3 regions of the Photobacterium sp. GB-72 genome follow, and region 2 is predicted to be linked to each of the others. Evidence: predicted binding sites of a transcription regulator. Region 2 holds the regulator's gene; each other region holds the start of a gene.

Region 1 (5,450 bases), on a different contig from region 2:
CAAGCTAACCGAGGAGCGGTGAATTTAGAAAACACCCATCCTTTTACGCGTGAGTTATGGGGTAATTATTGGACGTTTGCTCATAATGGTCAGCTAACGGGTTATGAGAGTTTAGAAACAGGTCGTCATAAAGCGGTAGGTGATACCGACAGTGAAATTGCTTTTTGCTGGTTACTCAATCAACTTGAGTCTAGATTTCCAGAATTACCTGACGATTTAAACCCAGTATTTAGTTACTTTGCTCAGTGTTGTGATCAGTTACGTCAGCTTGGCGTTTATAATATGCTGTTAAGCAATGGTGAGTACGTACTTACCTATTGCACTAATAATTTACATTGGATCACGCGTCGAGCACCATTTGGACAAGCATCATTAATTGATGAAGATGTCACGATTGATTTTAAGCAAGAAACAACTCCTGATGATGTTGTGACAGTTATCGCTACTCAGCCATTAACCAATGATGAAAATTGGCACAAAATGGCAACAGGCGAGTTTATTGTGTTTCACTTTGGTGAGCCTGTTTTCAACCAGTTAGTGGCTGAAGGTAAAACAGAATAATGGTTATTTTCTGTCACTATTGAAGTGGTATTATCTGCAATAGTAAAAAGGCGATCTTACGATCGCCTTTTTTATTGTGCTGCATATCCTTGAGCGGGGAGTTCAATACCATCTAGGATAGCTTTGCCGTCACTACTCATGGTCAAACGATTTTCCGCTAACCATTGAGTTACAAGTGGATAAATAGCATGTTCTTGCTTTTGAACACGAGCTGTTACTTCTTCAACGGTGTCATTGTCAAAAATAGGCACTCTGGCTTGTAAAATAACAGGGCCGCCATCCAATTCTTCTGTTACGAAGTGGACACTGGTGCCATGTACGTCATCGCCAGCATCCATCGCTCGTTGGTGAGTATTTAAGCCGGGATACTTAGGAAGGAGTGATGGGTGAATATTTAGCATCTTTCCTTTAAAGCGACGAACAAAGTCTGCGCTCAAAATACGCATAAATCCGGCTAAAATAACCACATCGGGTTTGAACTGTTCAATACAATCCGCTAAGGCTTCATCATATTGTTCACGGTCAGCATACTGATTAGGCGCAATATGTATCGCTTCAATATTGGCATTACGCGCACGTTCTAACCCATAAGCATTTTCTTTATTTGAGATCACAGCGGTTATTTGACTGTTTTTAATCAAACCTGCACTGCATGCATCGATAATCGCTTGGAGATTACTTCCGCTACCTGAAATAAGGACGACGATATTTTTCATATTTGGTACTACCATTTATTGAAAGGTTATCGGTATGTAGATAGCAGAATGAGGACATAGCGTCCTCATTCTTTTTATTACGAGTCAGCACTGTTGAGAGTTATTTGATCTCGACTTGCTCTTCGTTATCAGCAGCGTTTGCAATTTCACCTAGTAGCCATGCGTTTTCGCCTTCAGCGTTTAGGATATCAATGGCTTGTTGTGCTTGATCTTGTGGAAGGGCAATGACAAGGCCAACACCACAGTTAAACGTACGGTACATTTCGTAAGTTTCGACATTACCTGCAGTTTGTAGCCAGTTGAAGATGGCAGGCCATTGCCAGCTTGCGCCATTTACAACCGCTTTTGTGCCTTTAGGAAGTACACGTGGGATATTTTCCCAGAAACCACCACCTGTAATGTGTGAAATAGCATGTACGTCACAGCTTTCCATCATTTTTAGCGTTGATTTAACGTAAATTTTAGTTGGTGTTAATAGATGTTCAGAAAGTGTTTTACCTTCTAATTCTTGATTCAAATCGGCATTGGAAACGTCAATGATTTTACGTACTAATGAGTAACCGTTTGAGTGTGGGCCGCTTGAACCGACAGCGATAAGTGCATCACCAGCCGTCACTTTTGAGCCATCGATGATATCTGCTTTTTCAACAACACCAACGCAGAAACCTGCCACGTCATAATCTTCACCGTGGTACATACCCGGCATTTCAGCAGTTTCACCACCAATTAGAGCACAACCTGATTGGATACAGCCTTCGCCAATACCTGTTACAACACTTGCTGCTGTATCAATATCTAACTTACCGGTTGCGTAGTAATCAAGGAAGAACAGAGGTTCAGCACCTTGAACAATAAGATCGTTCACACACATAGCAACCAGATCGATACCGATTGAATCGTGTTGGTTTAAATCCATAGCCAAGCGAAGTTTAGTTCCTACACCATCCGTGCCTGAAACTAAAACGGGCTCTTTATATTTGGTTGGTAGTGAACAAAGTGCACCAAAACCACCAATTCCCCCCATAACTTCTGGGCGATGAGTACGTTTTACCACCCCTTTAATACGGTCTACTAATGCATTACCGGCATCGATATCAACACCAGCATCTTTGTAACTAAGAGAAGAGTTTTTGTCGCTCACAGATGATCCCTCAACGTATTAAAGTAAAAAAAGCGAATACATGATAACAGCAGTCACCGTCTAAAGGAAAACGTTTGCGTCAATTTTTTTAGCTGGATATTAAGTAAACAGTTAAACGTTTACTACTATCTGAAATCGTTTGGCTTAGTATATAATAATGCGATTTTATTTTTTAATTGCTCAGGAGTCAGAGATGAAAGTCGTTGAGGTAAAACACCCACTGGTTAAACATAAGATTGGTCTTATGCGCGAAGGTGACATCAGCACTAAGCGTTTCCGTGAGTTAGCAACTGAAGTTGGTAGCCTACTGACATATGAAGCGACTTCAGACTTCGAGACAGAAAAAGTTACGATTGAAGGTTGGAATGGTCCAGTAGAAATTGACCAGATCAAAGGTAAAAAAGTAACGGTAGTACCTATTCTGCGTGCTGGTCTTGGCATGATGGATGGCGTACTTGAGCATATGCCAAGTGCACGTATCAGCGTTGTTGGTATTTACCGTGATGAAGAAACGCTTGAGCCTGTTCCATACTTCAACAAGCTAGCATCAAACATTGATGAGCGTATTGCGCTTGTTGTTGATCCAATGCTAGCAACGGGTGGCTCTATGATTGCAACACTGGATTTGTTAAAAGAGCACGGTTGTACGCAATTTAAAGTACTAGTATTAGTAGCAGCACCTGAAGGTATTGCTGCATTAGAAAAAGCACACCCAGATGTTGAGCTATACACAGCTGCAATTGATGAGAAGCTAAACGATAAAGGTTATATCGTTCCTGGTTTAGGTGATGCTGGTGATAAAATCTTCGGTACTAAGTAACTTAGTAGCCAAGATTAAAATAAAACCGGACATGACGTCCGGTTTTTTATTTCTGAAAAGTGCTAAATATTAAGGTAAGTAATTATAAGTACTCGGTATCTTCGATTTGAGCATTGTCTACCGCATTATTCTCGCTCAAGTCTTTGGGGAAATTAGGTTGAGTACAACTGCAACAATACCGCTCATTACAGGTGCTAGAATCGTATTGCAATACGGCTCTTAATTTACCGACAAACGCTAATACCAATGCTGTTATCGTCGCTCATGTGATGATCACAGGATAAAAGGGTTTCGTTAACATTACCCCTCTCGTGACTTCTGACTCAGTCGTATTTGTTGGATCGGCAATTAAGAGATGCGACAATAGTGGCGATACCATTCCCCGCCACAATGTTAATTTTGTAAACGCTACTATTTCTCACTAGAGAATATTTTTCAGCAAATGGTTTGTTTCTTGCCTGTTGTATTGTGTTGGTTCAGGAAAAAGTACATATTGTATAGCTAATTAATTTTAGACTATGTGGCTATACTGAATATCAATGAGTCTTTAGGTCTTTTTGATTATCTTTTTATCTTTTGACGACTTATTTTTGTAAATTACGAGTGCGATATGTTGCGATTTGCGTTGTTATTTTTAGCTCTACTGGCTTTACCTATTAAAGCGGCTACTGTCAGTGATTTATATCAGGCTCAAGTAGTGATGCCTACTGATGGGCAAACCCCCGATCAAGCAGCAAGAGAGCAAGGCTTTAAGCAAGTATTAGTTAAAGTGACTGGTAATCCGAACATTACCCAAAATAGTGTTGTGGCTCAGGCGATAGCGAACAGTTCAAATTACGTCAGCCAGTTTGGTTATGGCCAATATAATGGACAGAAGACGCTAGATTTAACCTTTGATAAGGTACAAATTAAGCAGCTATTAACACAAGCTAAAGCGAATTTTTGGAGTGCTCAGCGTCCTAATATTCTCGTTTGGATGGTTGATGATAACGGTAATAGCCGAGATATTTTATGGGATCAATCAACCAATGCACTCGTCGCTGATACCAAACAAGCCGCAAATGATCGTGGTCTACCCGTTACTTTCCCAGTGGGTGATTTTAACGATGTTACGGCAGTACACGTATCCGATCTTTGGGGGAGTTTTATCGACACCATCACTAGCGCAAGTCAACGTTATAATGCGGGTGGTTTATTGTTAGTAAAAGCTCACCAACAAGACGCAGATAAGGTTGAATTAACATGGCAACTGTATGCTCAACAGCCTAGTACGATTGCAGCCGATACTCAACCTATTACCGGCAAAGCGAGCGGTACATTGGCACAAGCTAGCCGTGATATGATGAATCAAGTGACAAACCACTTAGCACAGAAATATGCTATCGAATTAGGTAGTGTCGCGTCAGGCAGCGTTAATATTGAAGTGGAGAATGTTAATTCAACAGAAGACTTTTTTACGCTTGAACGTATGCTTAATCAGATGACGACAGTAAGTAGTGCTAATGCGGTGAATATTAAAGGTGATAAGGTGATTTTCCGTATGAACTTATCAGCATCTGATGCTGAGTTTAAGCGCGAATTGAGCCATGAAAGTCGTATTAGCGCCGATGATTCTACTGTTACTAATACTAACGCAACGACAATGCCAAATACTGATGTGAACCAAGATCCTAATACGTTGGATGTCACAGCGACACAATCACAGTCGCAAACTCAACCTGAAAACTATGTTGCACCTGATGACATGTATATATGGCATAACTAAAATCTGGTGTTAATAACAATAATTAAGCCCTCACGATGAGGGCTTTTTAATATCTCATTATTAGAGAACGAGCGATTGGTTCAATCTTCAGGTGGTTCAAAACGTTCGCGTTCTTGTCGCTCCACTTGCGATAGACGCTGGAGTTTTATGCCGAGTTCTTTTGCTCTTACGCGTGCAAAAAGTATGTTACTGAGAAAGGCTATGGTTACGAGTAGTAGCTCTATGCCTGCTAACCCGCGTTCTCCTTCATCAATAGTGAGTAGCGTTAGAGCATGCAGGAAATAAAACATTAAAATGAAGTTAGACCATGCGTAAGTATAAGGTTTTGCAGCTAACATCCCACGTAATGGCAATAGTAAAGGAATGATCCAAACAACAGCCATTACCCAGTTATTAAGATGTGGGTGGGGAGAGATAATCGTTTGCCATAACGCGACCCATAGCATA
Region 2 (5,450 bases):
TCGCTGGTGTCGCGATAACCGCAATTTCAGGCGCAGGGCTTGGGTTACTCAATTATGTTGCCGACGATCAAGCCTTACGTGATTTATCATTGTGGTCAATGGGTTCACTGGCTGGTGCAACATGGACAGGCATTATTCTCGCCTATTGCACATTCGGGTTACTCTTTACCTATTTTTATCGTCATACCAGTAATTTAAACGCGTTGTTATTAGGCGAAGCTGAAGCTCGACATATGGGGGTTAACACGCAAAAACTAAAACGTAATTTAATTATTACATGTGCTGCGGGAGTGGGTATGACTGTTGCCGTTTGTGGCCCGATTGGCTTTATTGGCTTGGTTATTCCTCATGTGGGTAGAATGCTAACAGGTCCAAATCATAAAACCTTATTGCCAATTTCGGCTTTACTTGGCGGCTTAATCCTCTTGGTTGCCGATATGATTGCTCGAAGCGCATTCTCGCCTCAAGAGCTGCCGGTTGGGATCATCACCGCCATGTTAGGCGCGCCTTTCTTTATCTATTTATTAGTTAATCAAAAGAGTCAGATGTCATGACGTTAAATCATTCAGCAAAGGTCGATTTTACAGCAAGTAGCGACAAAGTCTGTGTTATTCAGGCTCGCGACTTATCATTACAATTCGGTGATAAAGTCCTGCTAAATCATCTTGATATTGATATTCACGCAGGAGAAGTCACCGCATTACTTGGGCCAAACGGTGCAGGTAAAAGTACCCTGTTAAAAGTATTATGTGGGGAGATTACGCCAAAATCAGGCACGGTTTCTTTCTTTGATCAACCGCTTAATAATTGGGCTCGGGAAGAATTGGCATGTCACTTAGGTGTCCTTCCACAACATAGCGCATTATCGTTTGCCTTTACCGCGAAAGAAGTTGTCGAGCTAGGCGCAATTCCATTGCAGCTCACTTCGCCTGAACTGAAAGATGCAACAGCATCAAGCATGCAATACGTTGATATTAACAATTTAGCTAAACGTCTCTACCCCACCTTATCGGGGGGTGAAAAACAGCGTGTACACCTTGCCCGGGTTTTAACACAACTCAGTAAAGCCGGTGATAAATGTATCTTGATGTTAGATGAACCCACCTCAGCACTCGATCTCGCCCACCAGCACCACACCTTACAAATTGCCCAAAATATGGCTATACAAGGCGCCGCTGTAATTGTGGTATTGCACGATTTAAACCTTGCAGCCCAATACACTGATCGGATGATTTTCCTTAACGAAGGAGAAATAAAAGCCGACGGCACGCCAACACAAGTTCTTACTCCTGAAGTAATAGATACCTTATATGGTTGGCCTGTCAGTGTTCATACTCATCCAAGTGGTGATTTTCCTTATCTTTTATCAGCCAATCATTCTGTTTTTTAACGTTTTATCTATTAATGACTAGATATACACAATAAATTGAAGCTATTAGCATGACAAACATCGAGTTTTTACGGTTAATGATCAATTAATTCAATCAAGTTGAATAGAAAGATTGCACAACGCAAAACACACAGTAAAATGTGATCGCAAGCGATTACATGTGTAATTAGTGTAAAAATAGTTTCTATCTTCTAATGCCGCATTTTACTGCGGCTTTAGTTGTTTATGATCCATGATAATTGCAACACCCTATAATTCGGTATCAAATTGAATAATTAAGTAGCTAATAACTAAAGGATCTTCATCTCTGCGAGTGAACTCGTAAGCCATAGACTACGTAATTAATCAATTTGGTATCAAAAACCTTTGTCAGATCCTAATCTGACCATGATAAGAAGAATAAATATGGCAACCATTAAAGACGTTGCACGTATGGCAGGTGTATCAACTACTACAGTGTCGCACGTGATTAATAAAACACGCTTTGTTGCAGAAGCAACGCAACAAAAAGTTTTGGCTGCAGTAGATGAACTTAACTACGCCCCAAGTGCAGTAGCGCGAAGCTTAAAATGTAATACAACACGTACTATCGGCATGTTAGTCACTAAATCGACTAACCCATTTTTTGCCGAAGTTGTGCATGGTGTTGAAGAATATTGTTATGGTGCAGGCTACACACTGATCTTATGTAACACCGAAGGTAACTTAGAAAAACAACGTGATTACTTACGTATGCTTTCTGAAAAGCGTGTTGATGGCCTATTGGTTATGTGCAGCGATCTGGATCAAATGCTGCTCGATTTACTTGAGCGTAAAAATGATCTTCCTATGGTTATCATGGACTGGGGCCCAGAAAGCCCACATACTGATAATATTCTAGATAACGCTGAAAACGGCGGTTATATTGCGACTAAGCACCTTATTGAAAATGGTCATAAGAAAATTGGCTGTTTATCTGGACAAGTTGATAAGTCTACTTGTCAAGAGCGCCTAAAGGGCTTCCGTAAAGCGATGAAAGAAGCAGATCTCACTGTTAATGATAATTGGCTACTTGACGGTGACTTTGAGTGTGAGTCAGCCGTTGAAGCTGCTCATAAGTTTATCGCAATGGAAGATCGCCCTACTGCTATCTTCTGCTTTAACGACATTATGGCTATGGCTCTGATCAGTACCTTTGAACAGGCAGGTCTGCGTGTTCCTGATGATATCTCAATCATTGGCTACGATAACATTGACCTTGCGCCCTACTTTGCGCCACCGCTAACAACTATCCACCAGCCTAAACGTCGTTTAGGTAAAAAGGCCATCGAAATCTTGCTAGAGCGTGTGAAAGACAAGAATCATGAGCGTCAAACCTTTGAAATGACGCCTAAACTTGTTGAGAGAAAATCGGTTAAAGATCTCAACTAATAAAATTTATCTTTCTATGTTAAGGAAAAGCCGATAAGTTAACCTTGTTGGCTTTTTTTTTACTTATAAAAAACAATCATGAGTATTTATAATTATAAAGCTTATTAAAATAAGCTAAGAACAAATACCTGAACCAATATCACATTTTTGAGAGCTTAGATTTAATATTAAAAGTATTATTTAATATAACTTTATATAGTCACGAACTGGCAAATTAATTGAAAGATTAAGACGCAAAACCACCGGCCTAAAAATTATGTTAATAATTCAAGGTAGCGGGGTTACCGAAGGATTATTATTGAACCGACAATATTATGACACAAACTTAACAATATATTGACAGTATCAATGTGTAGATTAATTAATCTATTTCCTCGCTCTTAATGTTTAGGTGACACTCATATTTTTTCACCGAGTAGAAGCATGGATAAACCAATATTAAAAGATTCATTAAAATTATTTGACCATTTTGGTTCAATAAAATCACGGTCGATGTTTGGCGGTTTTGGCATTTTTTCTGGTGATACAATGTTTGCATTAGTTGTGAACGATAAACTTCACTTACGTGCAAATGCTGAAACTGAAAAGGAATTCAAACAAGCTGGCTTGGAACCCTATGTTTATAAAAAACGTGGCTTCCCTGTTGTAACCAAGCACTATGCAATACCCGACCAATGGTGGGATGAACCCACAAAGATTGTAGCTCAAGGTAGGTATTCACTGGATGCAGCAGAAAAAGACAAGCAAGAAAAGGAGAGTTGCGTACCTGACCGAATTAAAGATTTACCTAATCTACGATTATCAAATGAAAGAATGCTTAAAAAAGCAGGCATAAACACTATTGAACAACTTCTAGCAGTGGGCTCTCTTGGCGCATATAAAGCACTTCAAGAATCACAAACAAGTCCATTGAGTATTGAATTGCTTTGGGCATTGGAAGGCGCAATTAGCGGTCAACATTGGTCAGTTATTCCTGAGCAACGTCGAAATGAACTATTATCTGCCTTATCTTAAAAATATAAGTTGTCTTAAATATAAAATACTTAGGAATAAAAGAGCCCCCATTCTTTTATTTCTAAGTATACCTTTCAAAAATAATTTCCGTATTATCCTTATCTTCCTTTATAAAATTCAATATTTATTTGGTTTAATTGCATAATAACAAACTTTTGCCATTAAATTAATTCCCTCCGTTTTGCACTCCTTGATTTATATAAATGATAATTATCTTTATTTATATTCCATGCCTAATTATTTGCTAATACGACCAATAACCCATCTTCTCACTAATAAATAACGCGGCGCTTTAAACTGTCTTATCTCCTGCTGATTTTTTCACCAACCAATTGAAGAAAAAGAAATATTTATCATTAAATGAAATACAATGTCTGTTGTTAAGGTCTACATGTTTACAACTGCTACTGAGTAAGATCGTATAAAACCCTACTTTTAGGGTGTTTTTTAAGGAATCACATGCGCATTTCGATCAAAAAAATTGACTCTTTATGGGTAAAGCCTTTGCTATGGCTTCAAGCTCGCCACTATGGTCAAGTATTAAACCCTGCAAAGCTATGGGGACGTAAACCTGTCTTATTTTGGTTAGTCGCAGGTTTTTTTGGTTTTCTCGACCGTAAGAAGTCACCGATTCAAGATGTCATGCGATCTTTGGTCTGTGTGCGTGTTTCACAATTAAACGATTGTGCCTTTTGTGTTGATGCCAATGGTATGAAGCTCGCCGAACGTTGTGATTCAGAAGATAAAATTAAAGCACTCGCCAACTGGCAACACTCTACGCTGTTTACAGATCAAGAACGCGCTGTGTTGGTCTACACTGAAGCGATGACAATAACAGGCAAACGAGTGACAGATGAAATGCTTGTCGCGCTACAAGAATGGTATAGCAGTGATGATATTATTGAACTCACTGCTTTAGTTAGCTTTCAGAACTTGTCGGCGAAATTTAACACTGCGCTCGATGTGCCAGCACAAGGCTTTTGTTCTCTTCCTATTACGCCTAACGATATTGCTCAAGATAACGTGCAAGCATCAGATAAAAACATAACGAAAAAGGATCAGGCAAATGAATAAGAAAAAAACGCTATTGCTGCTGGTCATTGTCAGCCTTATTGCGTTATGGCTACATTTTGATCTAGGCCAATACCTTACCCTTGAGTTCATCAAGCAAGAGCAATTAGCCCTACAAGCAAAGATTGAAAGTCAACTTTTCACTGCTTACTTGTTTTTCTTTGTACTCTATATTGCCGTGACAGCCCTTTCCTTACCCGGCGCTGCAATTTTAACGTTGCTTGGAGCGGCATTATTTGGTTTTTGGCCTAGCCTTATTATTATTTCTTTTGCCAGCACAATAGGTGCAACATTGGCTTTTCTATCAAGCCGCTATATTTTGCAAGACTGGGTACAACAGCGGTTTGGACAACGCCTCGCGACCATTAATCAAGGGATTGAAAACGAAGGCGCATTTTATCTATTAACGCTGCGTTTAATCCCTGTAGTGCCGTTTTTTCTGATCAACTTACTAATGGGTTTAACCCCGATTAAAACTCGTACCTTCTTCTTTGTCAGTCAGCTTGGCATGCTGGCTGGAACTGCTATTTATGTGAATGCCGGTACTCAACTGAGTAACATTAAT
Region 3 (5,450 bases), on a different contig from region 2:
ACTCAGTCTATCCTAACTATCACATCTAACGTTGTGTACGGTAAGAAGACGGGTAACACACCAGACGGTCGTCGTGCAGGTGCTCCTTTCGCACCAGGTGCTAACCCAATGCACGGTCGTGATGAGAAAGGTGCTGTAGCATCTCTAACATCTGTAGGTAAACTACCATTTGCTCACGCTAAAGATGGTATTTCTTACACATTCTCTATCGTACCGAACGCGCTAGGTAAAGATCTTGATACTCAAGAAAACAACCTTGCAGGCCTAATGGATGGTTACTTCCACCATGAGTCTGGCATTGAAGGTGGTCAACACCTAAACGTTAACGTTCTTAACCGCGAAACGCTTGAAGACGCAGTTAAAAACCCAGAGAAATACCCACAGCTAACTATCCGTGTATCGGGTTACGCAGTGCGTTTTAACTCTCTAACGCCAGAGCAGCAAGCTGACGTTATCTCTCGTACTTTCACTGCATCTCTATAATATAGAGCGTACAGTTTAGTATGTAGGAAACTTGTTTCCTGATAAAAACCGGTCTTAATGGCCGGTTTTTTTATGTCTACATATCTTCCCCACAAGCCTCGCTATTGTTTATCGACTCAATGCAGATTTTTTAATAATTACAACATATCTATTACCAATAAAGTCATCTCTCCAAATTTTTATAAGTTAGCGATAAATTGACACAAAATAAGAGAATACCCCTAATTTCCATCCCGATATTTCGCTACAATACCCTAGTGGTTTGTAATAAAATAACACTCAAATAAACGCAGCATGCGGAGAAGTAATCAATGTCAGCAATAGGTCGTATTCACTCATTTGAATCTTGCGGAACCGTCGATGGACCTGGTATCCGTTTTATTGTTTTTCTGCAAGGTTGCTTAATGCGCTGTCAGTACTGTCATAACCGTGATACATGGGATACTCATGGTGGTCGTGAAGCTACGGTAGACGAACTTATGCATGAAGCGAAATCATACCGTCACTTTATGAATTCATCTGGCGGCGGTGTTACTGCTTCTGGTGGCGAAGCAATGCTTCAACCTGAATTTGTTCGTGACTTTTTCCGTGCTGCGCAAGCTGAAGGGATCCATACCTGCTTAGATACCAACGGCTATATTCGCAAACATACTGATGTGGTTGATGAAGTGTTAGACGCAACGGATCTTGTGATGCTAGATCTTAAGCAAATGGATGATGGTGTTCACCAAAATCTGGTTGGTGTTTCCAATAAACGCGTACTCGACTTTGCTCGTTACCTACACCAACGCGGTCAAAAAACTTGGATCCGTTATGTTGTTGTTCCGGGTTACACCGATGACGAACATTCTGCACATCAACTTGGTGAGTTCATAAAAGATATGGACAATATCGAGAAGATCGAACTACTTCCTTACCATCAACTCGGTGAGCACAAGTGGGAAGCTATGGGCTTTGAATACCCGTTAGCTGGTGTGAAACCACCGAAAAAAGAAACCATGGAAGCGATTAAAGAAATCCTTTCTAGCTATGGCCATAAAGTGATGTACTAATCCACTCAACGAAAAATACAAAAAGCGAGCATTAGCTCGCTTTTTAATACGTGTTAAACGGTAACTATCTTAACGGGATAATGGCAAAATAATCGTCAAAAAGGTGATAAAAAATAACATAATGCCAATTGAAAGTGGGGCTGTATGTTTCAACGTAGTCACTGGCTCGTTCATTGATAGCTTCCTTTAATATTTTTAATGATTTTGATATATATCAAATTTTAAAGTGTAATGATGAATAAACACACAGCCAATATTGCAACCAGAGTTTACAGTATTCACCAAATTCATCTTCATACTTCTACTCTATATATCGATATACTGCTTCTGCTCTAGTGACTAAATAACCACTTTCTTATTCTTTTATTACCTATCTCTAAAACGCATTCAATAAATCTTATATACGGTACAAAACGCAACCAAAAACAGCAGCAATTTATAACAACAAAAATAAAATTAACCATGATAAAATGATGGTATAAAAGAAAAGCAAACGATTGCGTCACTATATACATCTTTATCTATAGTATTTAAAACCAACACCATCAATATCACGCAGATACGCATGATTTCCACTGTGAGGATATAGCCTATATGAAAAGCGACATCGATATTTGCCGTGACACCCTACTCTCTCCGATTGAAGGCATTGCCAAAAAAGCGGGTATTCAACCACAGGAACTGACACCGCAAGGTTCATTAAAAGCAAAAATAAAACCTGCCATTTTGAATCGGTTAGCGGATCAAGCAGAAGGGAAACTGGTGGTCGTTACTGCGATTACACCAACCCCACTAGGAGAAGGAAAAACCGTTACAACAATTGGTTTAGCACAAGGGTTAGCAAAAATTGATCGCTCAGTAATGGCTTGTATTCGACAGCCGTCAATGGGACCTGTCTTTGGCGTAAAAGGTGGCGCAGCGGGCGGCGGTTATAGCCAAGTCGCACCAATGGATAAGCTAAACCTTCATCTTACGGGTGATATTCATGCGGTTACGGCAGCGCATAACCTTGCAGCTGCTGCAATTGATGCTCGCTTATATCATGAATCACGTTTAGGTTATGATCTATTCAGTGAAAAAACAGGATTACCTGCGCTACGTATCGACATTAATAACATCACTTGGAAACGCGTGATGGATCATAATGATCGTGCTTTGAGAATGATCACCATAGGTCAAAATGAACCAGATAAAACCATTAATGGTTTAGAGCGCCATGACGGCTTTGATATCACAGCCGCCTCTGAACTCATGGCTATTTTAGCACTTGCCGATGATCTCCATGATATGCGTAAACGCATTGGCCGTATTGTCGTCGCTTATGATCTTGATGGTAACCCTGTTACTACAGAAGATCTGCAAGTAGCAGGAGCCATGACTGTCACTCTCTGCGATGCCATTGAGCCCACCCTAATGCAAACGTTAGAAGGCGTACCCACTCTTATCCACGCAGGTCCTTTTGCCAATATCGCGCACGGAAATTCATCTATTATTGCAGACAAAATCGCATTAAAACTCAGTGACTTCACCATTACTGAAGGTGGCTTTGGTTCTGATATGGGATTTGAAAAAGCCTGTAATATTAAAGCCCAGCAAGCAAAAAGAGGCCCTGACTGTGCCGTTGTTGTGGCAACATTGCGTGGCTTAAAAGCCAACTCTGGTCTTTATGATTTACGTCCAGGACACGCTTTACCTGACGGTATTTTTGCCAAAGACAATGATGCGCTGGTTGCAGGGTTTGAAAACCTAAAATGGCATATCAGTAATGCCGCCCGTTATGGTGTTCCCGTTGTTGTCGCAATTAACCGTTTCCCACAAGATACAGATGAGGAATTAGCGCAACTACAAGCAATGATCAAAGCAGAGAGCTTTGACACTTTTGTAGACGTTGCTATCAGTGAAGCCTTTGGTAAAGGCGGTGAAGGGGCGATTAAACTCGCAGAGTGTGTGGTAAAAGCCTGCCAACATAAAGCAAACTTCACTCCTTTATATCAACTAAACCAGCCATTAGAAGAAAAAATAATGGCTGTGGCTGAAGTAGGATATGGGGCTAGTCATGTAGCGTTATCAGAGGTAGCTCAGCAACAATTAGTCAAATTTAAAGCTCTAGGGTTTGATGAGCTGGCTATTTGTATGGCAAAGACACCGCTATCTATTTCAACCGACCCTAGTATTAAAGGGGCACCAAAAGGCTTTACCGTCCCAGTACGTGAATTAAAATTGTGTGCAGGAGCTGGATTTATTTATGCTTTATGCGGCAATGTAATGACAATGCCAGGGTTACCTGAAAAGCCCGCATTTATGAATCTTGATATCGATGAGAATGGCAATATTATCGGCTTAAGCTAACAACGGCTAAAGGTTAACAATAAAAGGTTGTTGTTGCTTAACGCATGCAATAACAACCTGTTAAACGACGCTATCTTATACTTGCCCGAATACAGAGATAGCTATATTACTTTAACGATATCACTCGACAATAACCAAAAAAAAAAGACCTTAAAATAAATATGGCTTTTCATTTTTAATAATATACTGTAACAAAAAAAGATGCCCATATGGTGTCAGATCAATTTATTTTATACCTAACCTGCTACTCTCAATGGCAGAAAATAAAATATTAATGAGGCTAACTCAAATGGAAATGACCCACGCTCAACGCTTAATTTTATCTAATCAGTACTACTTGATGTCAAAACTGACACCTGAAAACGCAGCACATTATCGTCGCCTTCAAACCATTGTTGAACGTGGCTATTCATTACAAATGCGTGAACTAGATAAAGACTTTGGTGATTTACCTGAAGATGATTGCCGTCAAGTTATCGATTTTATGGAGATGTACCACGCTCTCCAAGAATCGTTTAATCTTGAAGATTGTCGTTGCGATGGTGCCAAAGATATTGATCAACGCCGATTACAATTCCTTGGTTTTGATGCTGCCACTGAAGCACAGCTTGTGCATTACGTCCGCTTCCTCGTTGATGATGAAGGTTTATATCCTCAATTTGAGAAAACAGAACATCGCTTCAATAGCCAAGTCCCAATGCTAGAAAAATACCAACGTATGCTAAAAGTATGGCGCAACTGTCCACGCCAATACCATTTATCTTGCAACGAAATTCAGCAAATAATCACAGCGTAAATTTTCATTCAGCCCTAAAAAACCGAGTCTATGCTCGGTTTTTTTATGGCATGATATATTTACCTTTGTCCCGATTAATAGCTATAAAACGCTCATAACATACCATATACACCTCTTTTTTGTGAACTATACCGTAAATTGCTATTGATATAAGGCATGAATTGTTACTAAATGGTATAGCTACATTCCTAATTATCTAAAAGTATAAAAATTTAGTCGAGATACGCTAGGGATTACGGATTAACATGGTACGCTTCTTTTCCTTCCTCTTTTTTTTCGCCACGCCAGTACTTGCCCAACCGACTCAGAATTTAATCGTTCTAACGACATTTTCAGAATCTGTACTAAACCCGATCGTTAAACAATTTAAACAGCAGTATCCAGAAAGCGAAGTTAGAGTCATTGTACGACGTGAAGAATCAGGGCTTCGGTTATTGCAACAGAACAACCATGATATTGATATTATCATTTCATCATCACCAACCTTCTTCCAGCCTCTAATCAATAGCCAAAAGTTATTACCGCTTCATGAAACTACAATTAGAAAAACGCCTCAGCAACTTTCACGTAATGTTTTTTCCTTCGGCCACACAGGATTCGGATTACTGTGGAACAATAACTATTTAAATAAGAATAAGTTACCAATTCCTAGCCGATTAAAGGATTTGATAAAACCTTATTACTATCGTCATATTAGTATTAGCAGTCCTTATCGTTCAGATACCACCCATTTAATGATTGAAAATATATTGCAGCAATATGGCTGGGTT

Evidence for each region. The regulator PurR, encoded in region 2, represses purine synthesis genes. The targets are predictions, from matches to a motif close to TNANGNAAACGTTTNCNTNA.
Region 1: the regulator PurR is predicted to act here: its motif matches at 2,481-2,500, upstream of purM (phosphoribosylformylglycinamidine cyclo-ligase).
Region 3: the regulator PurR is predicted to act here: its motif matches at 2,021-2,040, upstream of C9J40_RS15745 (formate--tetrahydrofolate ligase).

What each region holds. Positions count from the first base shown of each region.
Region 1 covers NZ_PYNV01000022.1:53,282-58,731, reverse strand. Annotated here, with positions in the region: gene C9J40_RS19325 (class II glutamine amidotransferase) at 1-561, shown strand, start outside; gene purN (phosphoribosylglycinamide formyltransferase) at 633-1,277, opposite strand; gene purM (phosphoribosylformylglycinamidine cyclo-ligase) at 1,378-2,418, opposite strand; gene upp (uracil phosphoribosyltransferase) at 2,612-3,238, shown strand; gene C9J40_RS19300 (DUF2066 domain-containing protein) at 3,849-5,003, shown strand; gene C9J40_RS19295 (DUF2069 domain-containing protein) at 5,084-5,450, opposite strand, start outside.
Region 2 covers NZ_PYNV01000009.1:76,527-81,976, reverse strand. Annotated here, with positions in the region: gene C9J40_RS11730 (iron ABC transporter permease) at 1-554, shown strand, start outside; gene C9J40_RS11725 (heme ABC transporter ATP-binding protein) at 551-1,390, shown strand; gene purR (HTH-type transcriptional repressor PurR) at 1,796-2,800, shown strand; cyclic di-GMP riboswitch class I at 2,999-3,089, shown strand; gene C9J40_RS11715 (TfoX/Sxy family DNA transformation protein) at 3,224-3,814, shown strand; gene C9J40_RS11710 (carboxymuconolactone decarboxylase family protein) at 4,274-4,888, shown strand; gene C9J40_RS11705 (FAD-dependent oxidoreductase) at 4,881-5,450, shown strand, end outside.
Region 3 covers NZ_PYNV01000014.1:118,995-124,444, reverse strand. Annotated here, with positions in the region: gene pflB (formate C-acetyltransferase) at 1-483, shown strand, start outside; gene pflA (pyruvate formate lyase 1-activating protein) at 795-1,535, shown strand; gene C9J40_RS15745 (formate--tetrahydrofolate ligase) at 2,130-3,884, shown strand; gene C9J40_RS15740 (YfbU family protein) at 4,174-4,680, shown strand; gene C9J40_RS15735 (ABC transporter substrate-binding protein) at 4,926-5,450, shown strand, end outside.